Regions from separate parts of the Enterococcus sp. S86.2 genome, predicted to be linked through region 4. Evidence: a T-box and tRNA genes for the amino acid it is inferred to sense, from the RefSeq annotation. Region 4 holds a T-box; the other regions hold tRNA genes.
What was found. A T-box is a leader RNA that pairs with one kind of tRNA and senses whether it is charged. The one in region 4 lies ahead of argS (arginine--tRNA ligase), so its partner is inferred to be a tRNA-Arg.
Positions count from the first base shown of each region.

Region 1: it encodes a tRNA-Arg, which carries the amino acid that the T-box ahead of argS (arginine--tRNA ligase) is inferred to sense. The anticodon was not compared.
Region 2: it encodes a tRNA-Arg, which carries the amino acid that the T-box ahead of argS (arginine--tRNA ligase) is inferred to sense. The anticodon was not compared.
Region 3: it encodes a tRNA-Arg, which carries the amino acid that the T-box ahead of argS (arginine--tRNA ligase) is inferred to sense. The anticodon was not compared.

Region 1 is NZ_CM206813.1:909,221-912,255, forward strand. Features, by position in the region: gene AC6R0T_RS04110 (O-methyltransferase) at 1-114, shown strand, start outside; gene AC6R0T_RS04115 (alpha/beta hydrolase) at 172-999, shown strand; tRNA gene AC6R0T_RS04120 (tRNA-Arg) at 1,065-1,138, shown strand; gene AC6R0T_RS04125 (hypothetical protein) at 1,246-1,398, opposite strand; gene AC6R0T_RS04130 (iron-sulfur cluster biosynthesis family protein) at 1,563-1,907, opposite strand; gene AC6R0T_RS04135 (hypothetical protein) at 1,969-2,616, opposite strand; gene AC6R0T_RS04140 (glycosyltransferase family 4 protein) at 2,895-3,035, shown strand, end outside.
Region 2 is NZ_CM206813.1:1,945,653-1,948,687, forward strand. Features, by position in the region: gene AC6R0T_RS09175 (sugar-binding transcriptional regulator) at 1-581, opposite strand, end outside; tRNA gene AC6R0T_RS09180 (tRNA-Arg) at 993-1,064, opposite strand; gene rpoN (RNA polymerase factor sigma-54) at 1,117-2,442, shown strand; gene AC6R0T_RS09190 (glycosyltransferase family 2 protein) at 2,532-3,035, opposite strand, start outside.
Region 3 is NZ_CM206813.1:1,077,908-1,080,942, forward strand. Features, by position in the region: gene AC6R0T_RS04915 (DUF3284 domain-containing protein) at 1-388, shown strand, start outside; gene AC6R0T_RS04920 (GNAT family N-acetyltransferase) at 432-1,595, shown strand; tRNA gene AC6R0T_RS04925 (tRNA-Arg) at 1,628-1,701, opposite strand; gene AC6R0T_RS04930 (DUF7916 family protein) at 1,768-2,700, shown strand; gene AC6R0T_RS04935 (Y-family DNA polymerase) at 2,762-3,035, opposite strand, start outside.
Region 4 is NZ_CM206813.1:1,251,249-1,254,283, forward strand. Features, by position in the region: gene arcC (carbamate kinase) at 1-525, shown strand, start outside; T-box leader at 721-916, shown strand; gene argS (arginine--tRNA ligase) at 1,052-2,743, shown strand; gene AC6R0T_RS05870 (hypothetical protein) at 2,893-3,035, opposite strand, start outside.

The DNA.
Region 1 (3,035 bases), 340 kb from region 4:
TTAAATCAATTTTTAGATGTCGTGATGACACACCCGGATTTAACTTCAAGTTTAGTGCCTTTAGGTGATGGAATTTTATTAATTACCAAAGAAAAAGAAATGATTTCTTTTTAGTTTAATTTCCATTTAAGTTAGACAGTCTATCTTAAACTAAAAAGAGGTAGTCTCGTCATGGCAAATAAATGGTTAAAAGGAGTTTTATGGTTGGGATTGTTGGCTTTTTTATTAAATACTTTTCACGTAAATGCTAAAGCAGAGGATAGAAAAGTACCGATTACATTGGAAAATGAAGCATTAGTAATGGTCCCAGGCACGGGTGCGACGGTGGACCGTTTTGATAAATTAATTGTCCAATTGCAAAAGACAACTGCATGCGAGGTTTTGAAAATCACGGTGCAGACAAATGGCCAATTAACGATTAAAGGTGAGTTATCACAAAAAGCCAGTCAGCCGATTATCGTCATTGGTTTTGCTGACAGCTCAGAAGAGACCGTCCCAAAACAAGCAGTATGGTATGAAAAAGCAATGACTTACGTTCAGCACCAATATGGTGTTGAACATTATAATTTTCTTGGCCACTCCAATGGCGGGTTGGTTTTGACGGATTATTTGGAGTATGTTTCTTTGTCAATTGATCCCAAGCCAAATAAAATTTTATTTTTAGGAACGCCATTTAACGATGTGGGATGGAAGTATAATGAAATGACACCGACTTTTAATGAAGTAAAAAAAGTCAGTGATGTTTTAAAACGCTATTTGGATAATAAACAGCGTTTGCCTAAGACAATTTCTGTCGTTAGTGTAGCTGGAAATGTTGCCGATGGGAATTCTGACGGGACTGTACCTGTTACAAGTCTTCTGGCTGGAGAACTAATTTATGGCGACAGTCAAAGTTATCAAACGTTTCTTGTGACCGAAAATGCGAAACATAGCCAGTTGGTTGTTCATCCTACGGTTATGCGATTAATTCAAACTTTTTTATGGTCGGCGAAAAAATAACGTATTTATTAAGAAAACTGATTGACATTAGGTGGTCAGTTTTCTATAATGAACTTTGTTGCTATGTCATAGTAGCTCAGCCGGATAGAGCATCCGCCTTCTAAGCGGACGGTCGGGGGTTCGAATCCCTCCTGTGACGCTAAAAAACCGCTAGAAATTAATATTTCTAGCGGTTTTTCTTTTTGGATTAAAAGTAGACTGATTAATAATTTGAAACCAAGGCGCCATGATTGCCGCGTTCTTTGTTTAGTGAGCTGTGTGGCGGACAAATTTAAAATGCAGCGATTTATTTTTTCTTTCTGGTGTCGTTTCTTGCAAAGCTTTTTTTATGATTTTTTCACGTGATTGCTTGTAAGCGTCTATTCGGCGGGCTAAAATTTCTTCTTTTGTCGTTTTCATAATAATCCCTCCTGTGTTTGATGTAATACAAGGGTAGCATCATCGCGGTCGCATTTCGAAGATATTGCTTGTAGTTTAGTGAACATACGTATGGCTTAAATGCAAAAAAAACAGATAAACACGAAAAGAATTTAATCCATGGTGTTTACCTGCCAGATAAGTTTTTATTCTGCTGTTTGAAAAGCTACATTTATATCTAATATTCCTTCATCAGAACGTAAAACGAAATTACCGTAACTACCACTACGATCTAATGTGATGTTATAGGGTAAAAAGTTTTTTTCATAATCGGATATATACACTTGATATTGCTCGTTTTGTAGCTGTTCACTAAAAGGCGCTATTTTTTCTTTAATGGGTTTAATCAAAAAACGATCCCCAATCATACAACATCCTTGGGCTGATGAAAATTGATTTGAACCGTCATTTAAAGCTAATATAAAAGATTTGCTGCCGGCTAATTTATCTGCTAAGTAAAAAGCAGCTTCATTGGTAATGTTTAGTTTCATACGATCATCTCCTAGCGGCAGTATAAGCCCAGTGGCCAAAAATGAAAAATATTCTGCTTTATTAACGGTTTTTACTTAAAATAAAGTCATAGTCATGTGTAGTTTCTTTTTCTGAAGACGCGACGTTGGCTTTTTTACCGGTAAATTTCAATTCAATAGTGGTAACGTCATCGGCGTCTGCCAATTTTTCTAGTGGATAAGCTGCTGTTCCGGTCACGGTTTTATTTGCAGGGATTTTTCCACCAAATTCGTCCATCGCTAAATTACCTGTCGTTTGCCCACTGGTATTGGTAGTTAAAACGCCTTTTTCAGGGGCGACATTTACCGCAGTATCGCCAGTTTCAATTGTAAAATGCATTAAAACGTAGCCTTCGTATTCCTTGTTTTGTTTATCTTTATAATCTTTGATTTTAATGATTTTACATTCATCGCTGGTAATCGTTACATTTTCCCAATTGGCATCTTTTAAAGTGACGTCGTATTCTTTAGTACCAACTAATTTAGCTTTGGTCGCACCTGTCTTTTCAGCTAGTTGTTGATATTGAGCCTGATTGATTAATAAGTCGGGATTTTTATCGATACTCGTGGCTGTTGTTTTTTTTGTATTGTTTGGACTTGTTGCTAGCGTTACGTCTGTTGTACTTTTTTCGCGACAGCCTGATAATAACAAAGCCGCAGTTAGTAGCAGGGGAAACAATATCTTTTTCATCGCCATCCTCTTTTCGTTAGAAAAATTATTCTTTAATTAAATTTTAACATTTGTATGGGATAGCGCAAGCGAGAAGTCGGGCTTTAGCCTGATTTTATTCCCAAGAAGCTTATGCTATAATTGTCGTTAGATTAAAAAGAAATTTTTGGATTTGAATTTTTTTATGAAATACGTTTTAATGTCGTATTTTATTTATTGCTTGTTCAGCTGATGTTTAACTAGGGTATAAGAGGAGTAATACAAGCAAGTTTATAAATTAGATTTGAAGGGATTTTATTATGATAAAAATTACCATGTTTTCTCGAGCCGACACGATTAAAGGCCAAGGGGTGGGAAGTGCTTATAATGAGTTAATCAAGCTATTAAAGGCGCGTTTTAGCAATGATTTTGACGTACAGATCAATACCTATAAAAAATCA
Region 2 (3,035 bases), 690 kb from region 4:
ATAGCAGAAACTGAGTTGGCTTGTACAGTCAGAGCCTCTCCAATACCACCTCTGGCCGGTACAAAAAGGTTATGTCGTTCATCACTTTCAAGGTTTGTCAGACATTCGGCAACTTGGGCCATTGTTGTCCCACCCATTACCGCGATGACGTTCTTGCCTTCAGGTAAAAGTAAATCTAACGATTCATTTAAACTCTCACCAAAGTTTTTCACGACTTTTTCTTGTCGGTCACTATCACCAGCAGATATTACACAGCGGGCAATGCCAAAATGATTGGCCAACTGTTTTTCTAATTGATGCATGCCAAAAAGTTGATCCATTACTTTGCCTAAATCGGTAAAAACTTTTTCACCCGTTTTAGTTAAGCTCATACCACTTTTTGAGACATCAATTAAAGCTAATCGTTTTAATAAATCCGTTTCGGTACGTAAAATCCGTTCGGTCATATTCAAACTATCTGCTAAGTTTCGGCGACCAATAGGCTGCATCCAGTAAATATTTCGCAAGATTTTATAACGTTCTTGCAAAACATGCAGGATATCAGGAGCAACTGCTTCAATCAATTTTAAGTCATCAAGCATGATTACTCTCCTTTTTTGACAATGGACGGTTTATGTCCATCGTAGACCTATTTCGACCCATCGAGACCAAAAAAAATTTACTGCAGGTCAAATTCCTTTAACCTTACGGAAGTAATAGTACCATTTTCCATTCTATTGTGCAACTAAAAAGCTAAGAAAAATACTTCTGAAAACTGTGCTATTACGTTAAATCGCTTTACTAATTAATCTAACGCCAAGTGATAAATTGCACAACGAAAACAAAAGCCTTGATTTCTAATTGATCCTTTATTTGCGTAAGGGAAAAATTAAATTATCACTTTTGAAGCATTCATTTCCAACAAAAATCGTGTTAAAATAGCTCAGTAGCTGTTTGATAGCGTTTTTTCACCGCAATAAAAAAGACACCTTCTTAGCTAGAAGATGTCTTAACGCGCTCTAAGGGAATCGAACCCCTGTCTCAAGAACCGGAATCTTACGTGATATCCACTACACTAAGAGCGCCGAACATATGTTAGTTTAGCTAATAATCAGAATAAAATCAAGAGGAAAATACATGAAATTTCAACAAAGTTTTTCACAAAAGCAAAAACAATCGCAAAAGCTTGCTATGACACAGTCATTGCAACAATCAATTCAAGTTTTGCAATTTTCAATTGATGAATTAGCCGAATTTGTCGAAACAAAAGCAATGGAAAATCCTTTAATCGAAGTATCAGAAGCTAATTACGCCTTAAGCTATTCCAAGCCCCGTTCTTCCAGTGGCGAAGAATTGAACTACTTAAGCCAAATTCCGGATGATCGTATTTCGTTGTTTGAATATCTCATCGACCAAGTTCACTTGAATTATCGCGATACGTTTTTACGTGACATTGTTTTATTTTTAATTGAATATATTGATTTAAACGGTTTTTTAACAATTGATTTAGATGAAGTTGTTACAAAAATGCAGGCCACAAAGATACAAGTTTTAGACGCTTTAACTTTAATTCAGCAATTGGACCCTGCTGGGGTTGGTGCCCGTAACTTACAAGAATGTCTCATGCTGCAAACTGAAAGAGATGATTTAGCGCCTAATTTGGCTTATCTTATCTTAGAAGAACATTTTGAGGACTTGGTAAATCGCAAATGGCCTGAACTAGCGAAAAAGTTAGCTATTCCAGTTAGCGAAGTACAAACAGTCTTCGACTATATTCAAACGCTAACCCCTACGCCAGGAGCAAGTTTTGGCACCACCGATGGCTTATACATTATCCCGGATTTGACAGTCAAAATAAGTGACGGAAAAAAAATTAAAATCACCAGCAACCGGCGGGGCATGCCAGAAATGCACTTCCAGCAAAGCTACTTTGACCAAATGGCAAAAAAAGCCGATGACGAGACCAAAAAATATCTAAATGAGAAAAAACAAGATTTTGAATCCCTGCAAAAAATGGTACAACAACGTGGTGATACAATTTTACGCGTGGGACAAGCAATTATCGCCCACCAACAAGAATTCTTCCTAGATGAAAGCCGACCGATTAAACCTTTGATTTTAAAAGATATCGCAGAAGAGCTGGAAATTCATGAGTCCACCGTCAGCCGGGCGGTCAATGGAAAATACTTGGAAACAGATTTTGGAATATTTGAATTAAAGCACTTCTTCAGTCAAAAAGTCGGGATTCAAAATGATAGCGGCGAAGATTTGTCGACTGATAACGTCAAAGTCCGTCTTCAAGCCCTCGTTGAAGAAGAAGACAAAGGTAAACCACACTCTGATCAAAAATTAGTCGACTTACTAAAAGCAGAAGGCATTACTATTTCCCGCCGCACGGTTGCCAAATATCGCGACGCCTTAAAAATCCCAAGCTCCAGCAAGCGAAAACGCTTTGACTCATAACACTATCTTTTATAGAAAAATTACAAGAAATAATAGAGAAAATCCCCAATCAGAATTGATTGGGGATTTTCTCTATTATTTACTTTTTATCAACTTTTTTTCCGTTCTGGGCTCACCCATGTGCCACTACCATAGCCTAAAATTGTCTTGAAGGCGGGAATTAGCGTTGTTAAGATGGTGAGGGCATTCATCATCCAATAAAGCAACATGTAAAATGGAGCAAAGACGAAATAGCGTAATTTATGACCGCGATCGTCTAAAATTAGTGCCGAACCCAATTGCAAAAAGCCGGCAATCATCTGAAAATTAACAAAGATAAACGCCATTGCAAACATATGAAAAATTCGTTCATAATTTTGCGTTACAAGAAAATAAATCAATGTCACAATAAATATAAAACTTGAAAACCAAAAGAAAAGCGACCACAAAATACTTAGGGTTTGGTCAATAAACATAACGAGCTGATTAAAGTGTTTGATTGGATGTAAGGCAACTTTAGGAAAATTGGTCAACCAAACTTCCGTGCCGCCTTTAGCCCAACGTTTGCGTTGCCGATAAAGCATTTTTAAAGTATCTGGGACCATCATGTAAAA
Region 3 (3,035 bases), 170 kb from region 4:
TTCAGCAGAAAAATTTTTTGATAAGATGATGGACTCAGTTATTTTCGATGTCAGAAAAGCGACGGGGGAAAATATTACACGCAAACAATTAAAAAATCTTTCCTACGTGAAGCAATTTTCGAAAAATAGCAGTGCCAAAATTACAATTGAAGAATTGGTTGAAAATCAAATATATCAATTTAAAACCTCAACAAGCCGTAACGAATTTGTCGTCCGCTATGAAATTACACCAATTAACGACAAGACTTGTAAAGTCAGCTATAACGAAAATATGCAATCTTTTGGTTTTATGCAGCAAATGAATGATATGATTTTAGGCATTATGCTAGGATTTTTCCGCAAGCGCCAGTTTGGTAAGATGCTAGAAAATATGGCAAATGCCAATTAAAAAGGGGGCTATGGCCACCTTTTTTCGTTTGGAGGGAAAACCGGTGACAATTGTAAAGATGAAATCAGATTTTAATGACCAGATGTTTGACTTGGCGGCTTATGCTTTTGCTCGTGAGAAGAGCGCTACAAAAGTTGAACGTTTTGAATATCTGGCCCGAAATTCTAAAAACTATGGTTCTTTGGCTGAAAAGAAATTGGTTAGTCAAATTATGGCTACGCCTTTTTTAGTCAATTTTTGGAATCAGACGTTTGAAATGAGGGGAATTGGCTATGTTTCCAGTTATCCTGAATTCCGCAAACAAGGTCGTATTGATAAGCTTATGAAACAAGTGCTAGAAGACAGTTATGATGAGGGCGTACAGTTAGCTTATTTAGCACCGTTTTCCTATCCTTTTTATCGCCGCTATGGCTATGAGACAGCATTTTTGCAAATTCGTTATGAGGCTCCAGCAGAAAAATGGCCTTTTGGCGGTCAAAGTCACGGTAAAGTCAGCCGTGTTTCTTTTGAAGTAGCGCAAAAGAATATGGCAGAAATTTATCAAAAAAGTACTGAAAGTATGCGTGGGGGAATGTTGCGGGCTGAGTGGTGGTTTACCTACAAATTTTCTTTGCATAAAAATTTTAACTTTGCACTATATGAAGAAAACGGGGTAATGTGTGGTTACGTTGTTTATCAAATTAGCGTCGATAAATTGGAAATCATAGAATTAGTGGCCTTGTCAGAAAAAGGAAAAAGAAGTTTACATGATTTTATTGCAGCACATAGCGGCACGGTCAAAACAATTCATTGGACGCATCCGTTTGGCGGTACAACCAAATTACTGCAAGTTTTGGATCCACAAGTAGAAGTGAAGATTTTACCTTATATGATGGCGCGGGTTGTCAATGTGGCGACCTTTTTAAAATCATTTCCTTGGCAAGAAAAGATTCTGTCAGATTTCGCTATTGAAATTTATCAGGATAATTATTTGCCAGCTAATAATGGTATATACGAGATTTATCCAGATGGGAATGTTTCCAAGGTTAAAGAAAGTTTGCTGCCAAAGATTAAAGCCACGCCACAAAGCTTTACACAGTTGTTTTTAGGTAGTGTGAAGATCAAATCTTTACAGGCAGAAGAAAAAATTGATGTAACACCAGAGCTGGCTTATGCCTTAGAAAAATTGCTACCATCAGAAAAACCGCTGCTAGCGGACTATTTTTAAAATAAAAAAGAAGCCCTAAACGGACTTCAAAACGTTCCCGACTGGAATTGAACCAGCGGCCTGTCGCTTAGGAGGCGACCGCTCTATCCGACTGAGCTACGGGAACATACTGTTATATTTTAGCCTGAAGTGATAAAGGATGCAAGTCGTCCGTAAAGAAAGAGGAATACAAATGGTAAAACGATTAATTAGTGCTGATTATAGTGATGTAAAAAAAATGAGTGCCAAAGAATTGAAACAATCGATTAAAGCAAGTGAAGGTCGTGTAATTGTAACAGAAACGGTTGTGCAAACAATTCCACAAGCAATGGATGTGACCAATGCAGAGGTAGCATCATCATTTGGCGCTGACTTAATTTTATTAAATGGTTTTGATTGTTTTCGGCCAGTTGTTTTTGGGATGCCGGGCTTAACACCAGAAATGATTTTTGATGAAAAAACAGTGATTGAAAATCCAATCCCAACTTTAAAAAAATTAACAGGACGACCAATTGGCATTAATTTAGAGCCTATTGCCGCCGAGTTGGATTTGATGAGTGAGCAAGTTGTCATTTCTAAGGGACGAACAAGCTCCATTGAAACAATTCAAGAAGCAGAAAAATTAGGTGTTGATTTTATTTGTTTTACTGGAAACCCCGGCACCGGTGTAACCAACGCTGCAATTGCTGATGCTGTCAAAATTGCCAAAAAACATTTTTCAGGCCTAGTGATTGCTGGAAAAATGCACAGCGCAGGCTCAAGTGAACCGGTTGTGACCAAAGAGGCTGTAGCTGCTTATGCCAAGGCAGGAGCAGATATTTTATTACTACCAGCTGTTGGAACGATCCAAGGCTTTTTAGAGCAAGATTTAATTGAAGCGGTAAAATTGGCAAAAGAAAATGATCTGCTAACAATGACTGCCATCGGTACTAGCCAAGAAAGCGCACGTCCAGAAACGCTACGACAAATGGCGATCACTAATAAAATATGTGGCGTTGATTTGCAACATATTGGCGATGCTGGCTATGGCGGCATGGCACCCGCAGAAAATATTTTCGAAATGTCTATTGCAATTCGAGGGATGCGCCACACCATTAATCGTGTATCTCGTTCAATCAATCGCTAAAGTATAAATAAACTTAAAGCCACTATTTTGTAAGAAAACTTACAAAATAGTGGCTTTTTGTCTATAGACCATCTAAACCACCGGCACCGCCGTTATGCCCGCCGACCAAATGACTGCGGGCTAGACTGCGGGCACCATCTAATTTGCTTGTCGCGTGAATAATCGCAGAAAATCCATATTTTGTCCGAATTTTATCGATAATTTTATCTAAACGTTCATCGTTTATTTGAACTTCTGGGGAAGTAAATAAATTCAATTGCTTCGCATTTGTATAAATAAGTTTTCCATAACTAATTCCTATATGACGGACAACTTGCCCCGTATAATACTTACGA
Region 4 (3,035 bases):
AAACAACAAATGCAAGCGGGCAATGCTACTTTTAAAGAAGATGCAGGGCGAGGCTGGCGTAAAGTTGTTGCATCACCAAAACCACTTTCAATTAAAGAAGCACGCGTGATCGAAAGTTTAGTAGATCAAGGTGTGGTGACAATTTCTGTTGGTGGTGGCGGTATTCCTGTTGTGGAAACTGCAAAAGGTTTGGAAGGTCGCGAAGCTGTAATTGACAAAGATTTCGCTTCTGAAAAATTAGCGGAAATCATTAAAGCAGACCTTCTAATCGTCTTGACTGGTGTTGATAATGTGTATGTAAATTATCAAAAACCAGATCAAAAGAAGTTAGAACGCGTGACAGTTTCAGAAATGAAACAATACATTCAAGAAGATCAATTTGCTCCAGGCAGTATGTTGCCTAAAGTACAAGCATGTATTGAATTTGTTGAAGCTCGTCCTGAAGGTAAGGCAATCATCACTTCATTGGAAAATATTGAAAACTTATTGGCTAATGAAGATGGCACGATTGTAGTTGCCGACTAATAGTTAATTTGCTAAAAAATATCTCTGCTGTACATTTTTCTCCTTTAGGGTACAGTGGGGATATTTTTTGAAATCTAATTAGTAAAAATACAATTTTAAACAAAGAAATGAAAGAAAATACTTTTTCATTTAAAATAATGATAAAAAGACTAGCCAGAAAAAAAAGTATTTGTTATAATCAGTGTCAGTTTAATAATTGATTTTGTGAACAAGAGAGTATTGTTTGTTGGAAATTTAGCGAGTTTGGGCGGGTGTGAGCCAAGCAAGAAGACAAATAAGAAACGCACTTGGGAAAATCTGCATGTAGCAGACGGCGATCTACCGTTATAGAAGAAGCTGGTTTGAGTATTCAAACAACAAGAGTGGTACCGCGGGAAGTCTCGTCTCTAACGATTATCGTTAGGGGCTTTTTTTATTGACAAAATCAAGAGTAACTAAAGCTCTAAGTGGCTTTGGTGATCATTAAATTGTAAAATAAGGGTAACTGATGAGTTTTTAGCTCATTTTAATCTAAGGAGGATATCAGATGAACAACAAAGATGTCGTAGCAAAAGCGCTTTATGATGTATTAAAAGATGATTTAACCATGGAGCAAATCGAAAAATTATTGGAAAATCCAAAATCAGCTGATCATGGGGATGTTGCTTTTCCAGCCTTTGCTTTAGCTAAAGCGTATAAAAAAGCGCCACAACAAATTGCACCAGAATTAGCGGAAAAAATTGATGGCAAAAACTTTGAAAAAATCGAAGTAGTAGGTCCATACTTAAACTTCTTTATGAATAAAGGTGCTATTTCTGAAAAAGTTTTAGCGACTGTTGTCAAAGAAAAAGAACATTATGGGGATGCCAATATAGGTGAAAATCGTAATGTACCAATCGATTTGTCTTCACCCAACATTGCCAAGCCGATTTCAATGGGACATTTACGTTCAACGGTTATCGGAAATTCAATTGGTTTTATTATGGAAAAAATCGGCTACAACCCAATTCGTATTAACCACTTAGGTGACTGGGGTACGCAATTTGGTAAATTAATTGTTGCTTATAAAAAATGGGGTTCTGAAGAAGCTGTAAAATCTGAACCAATCAACGAGTTATTACGTTTATACGTGCAATTCCACGAAGAAGTAGAAACACAACCTGAATTAGACGATGAAGCGCGGGCTTGGTTCAAAAAATTAGAAGACGGCGATAAAGAAGCGGTTTCTTTATGGCAATGGTTCCGTGATGAGTCAATGAAAGAATTCAATAAGATTTATGACATGTTGGAAGTGAAGTTTGACTCATTAAACGGTGAAGCTTTCTACAATGACAAGATGGATGAAATCATTGAATTGTTAGAAGAAAAACATTTGTTAAAAGAAGACCGTGGGGCTGAAATCGTTGACTTATCTGCTTATGATTTAAATCCAGCGTTAATTCGTAAGTCAGATGGCGCTACACTTTATATTACCCGTGACTTAGCGGCAGCGCTATACCGCAAGCGCACGTATGACTTTGCGCAATCCATTTATGTTGTCGGAAATGAACAAAGTTATCACTTTAAACAATTAAAAGCGGTCTTAAAAGAAATGGGCTTTGATTGGTCTGATGATATGCATCACATTGCCTTTGGTTTAATTACTCAAGGTGGTAAGAAATTGTCTACCCGTAAAGGTAAAATTGTCTTACTAGAAGAAGTGTTAAATCAAGCGATTGATTCAGCCAAAGAACAAATCTCTGAAAAAAATCCTGACTTGGAAAACAAAGACGAAGTAGCAAAACAAGTTGGTGTGGGGGCGGTTATTTTCCACGATCTTAAAAATGATCGTTTAAATACCTTTGACTTCACGTTAGAAGAAGTTGTTCGTTTTGAAGGTGAAACAGGACCATACGTACAATACACACACGCTCGTGCAATGAGCATTTTGGCTAAAGCTGGCTTTACACCAAATGAAGCGGCTGATTACAAACTAAATGATGAAGCATCTTGGGAAGTTGTAAAATTAATTCAACAATACCCAGAAACAATCTTAAAAGCAGCTGCTAATTATGAACCATCTGTCATTGCCAAACATGCAATTAAATTGGCACAAGCGTTTAACAAATACTATGCGAATGTGAAGATTTTAGCAGACGATGATCAAAAGGATGCTCGTTTAGCTTTAGTTTATGCAGTTACCGTTTTACTGAAAGAAGATTTACGTCTATTAGGATTACATGCACCTGAGAAAATGTAATAAATTACCGTAAAAACAGCGGGAAAAGTCATTAGAAACGACTTTTCCCGCTGTTTTATTTCCCATAGGTTTCAATATAATAAAAAGCTAGCTTATACGTAAAGATGTCATTTACTTATAAGCGTGGATTTTAATAAAAATTGTTGTGACTATTTAAGTAGTAGCCAGCATAATATTAGCAAAAAAGCGACAAAAAACGGCGGAACCACAACAAAGATTAGGTGGCTAATTCTCAGGCCAATTTCCCTTTCTTTTTTATAGGCAGACTTTGTTACGTCTTCTTTGAATTTTT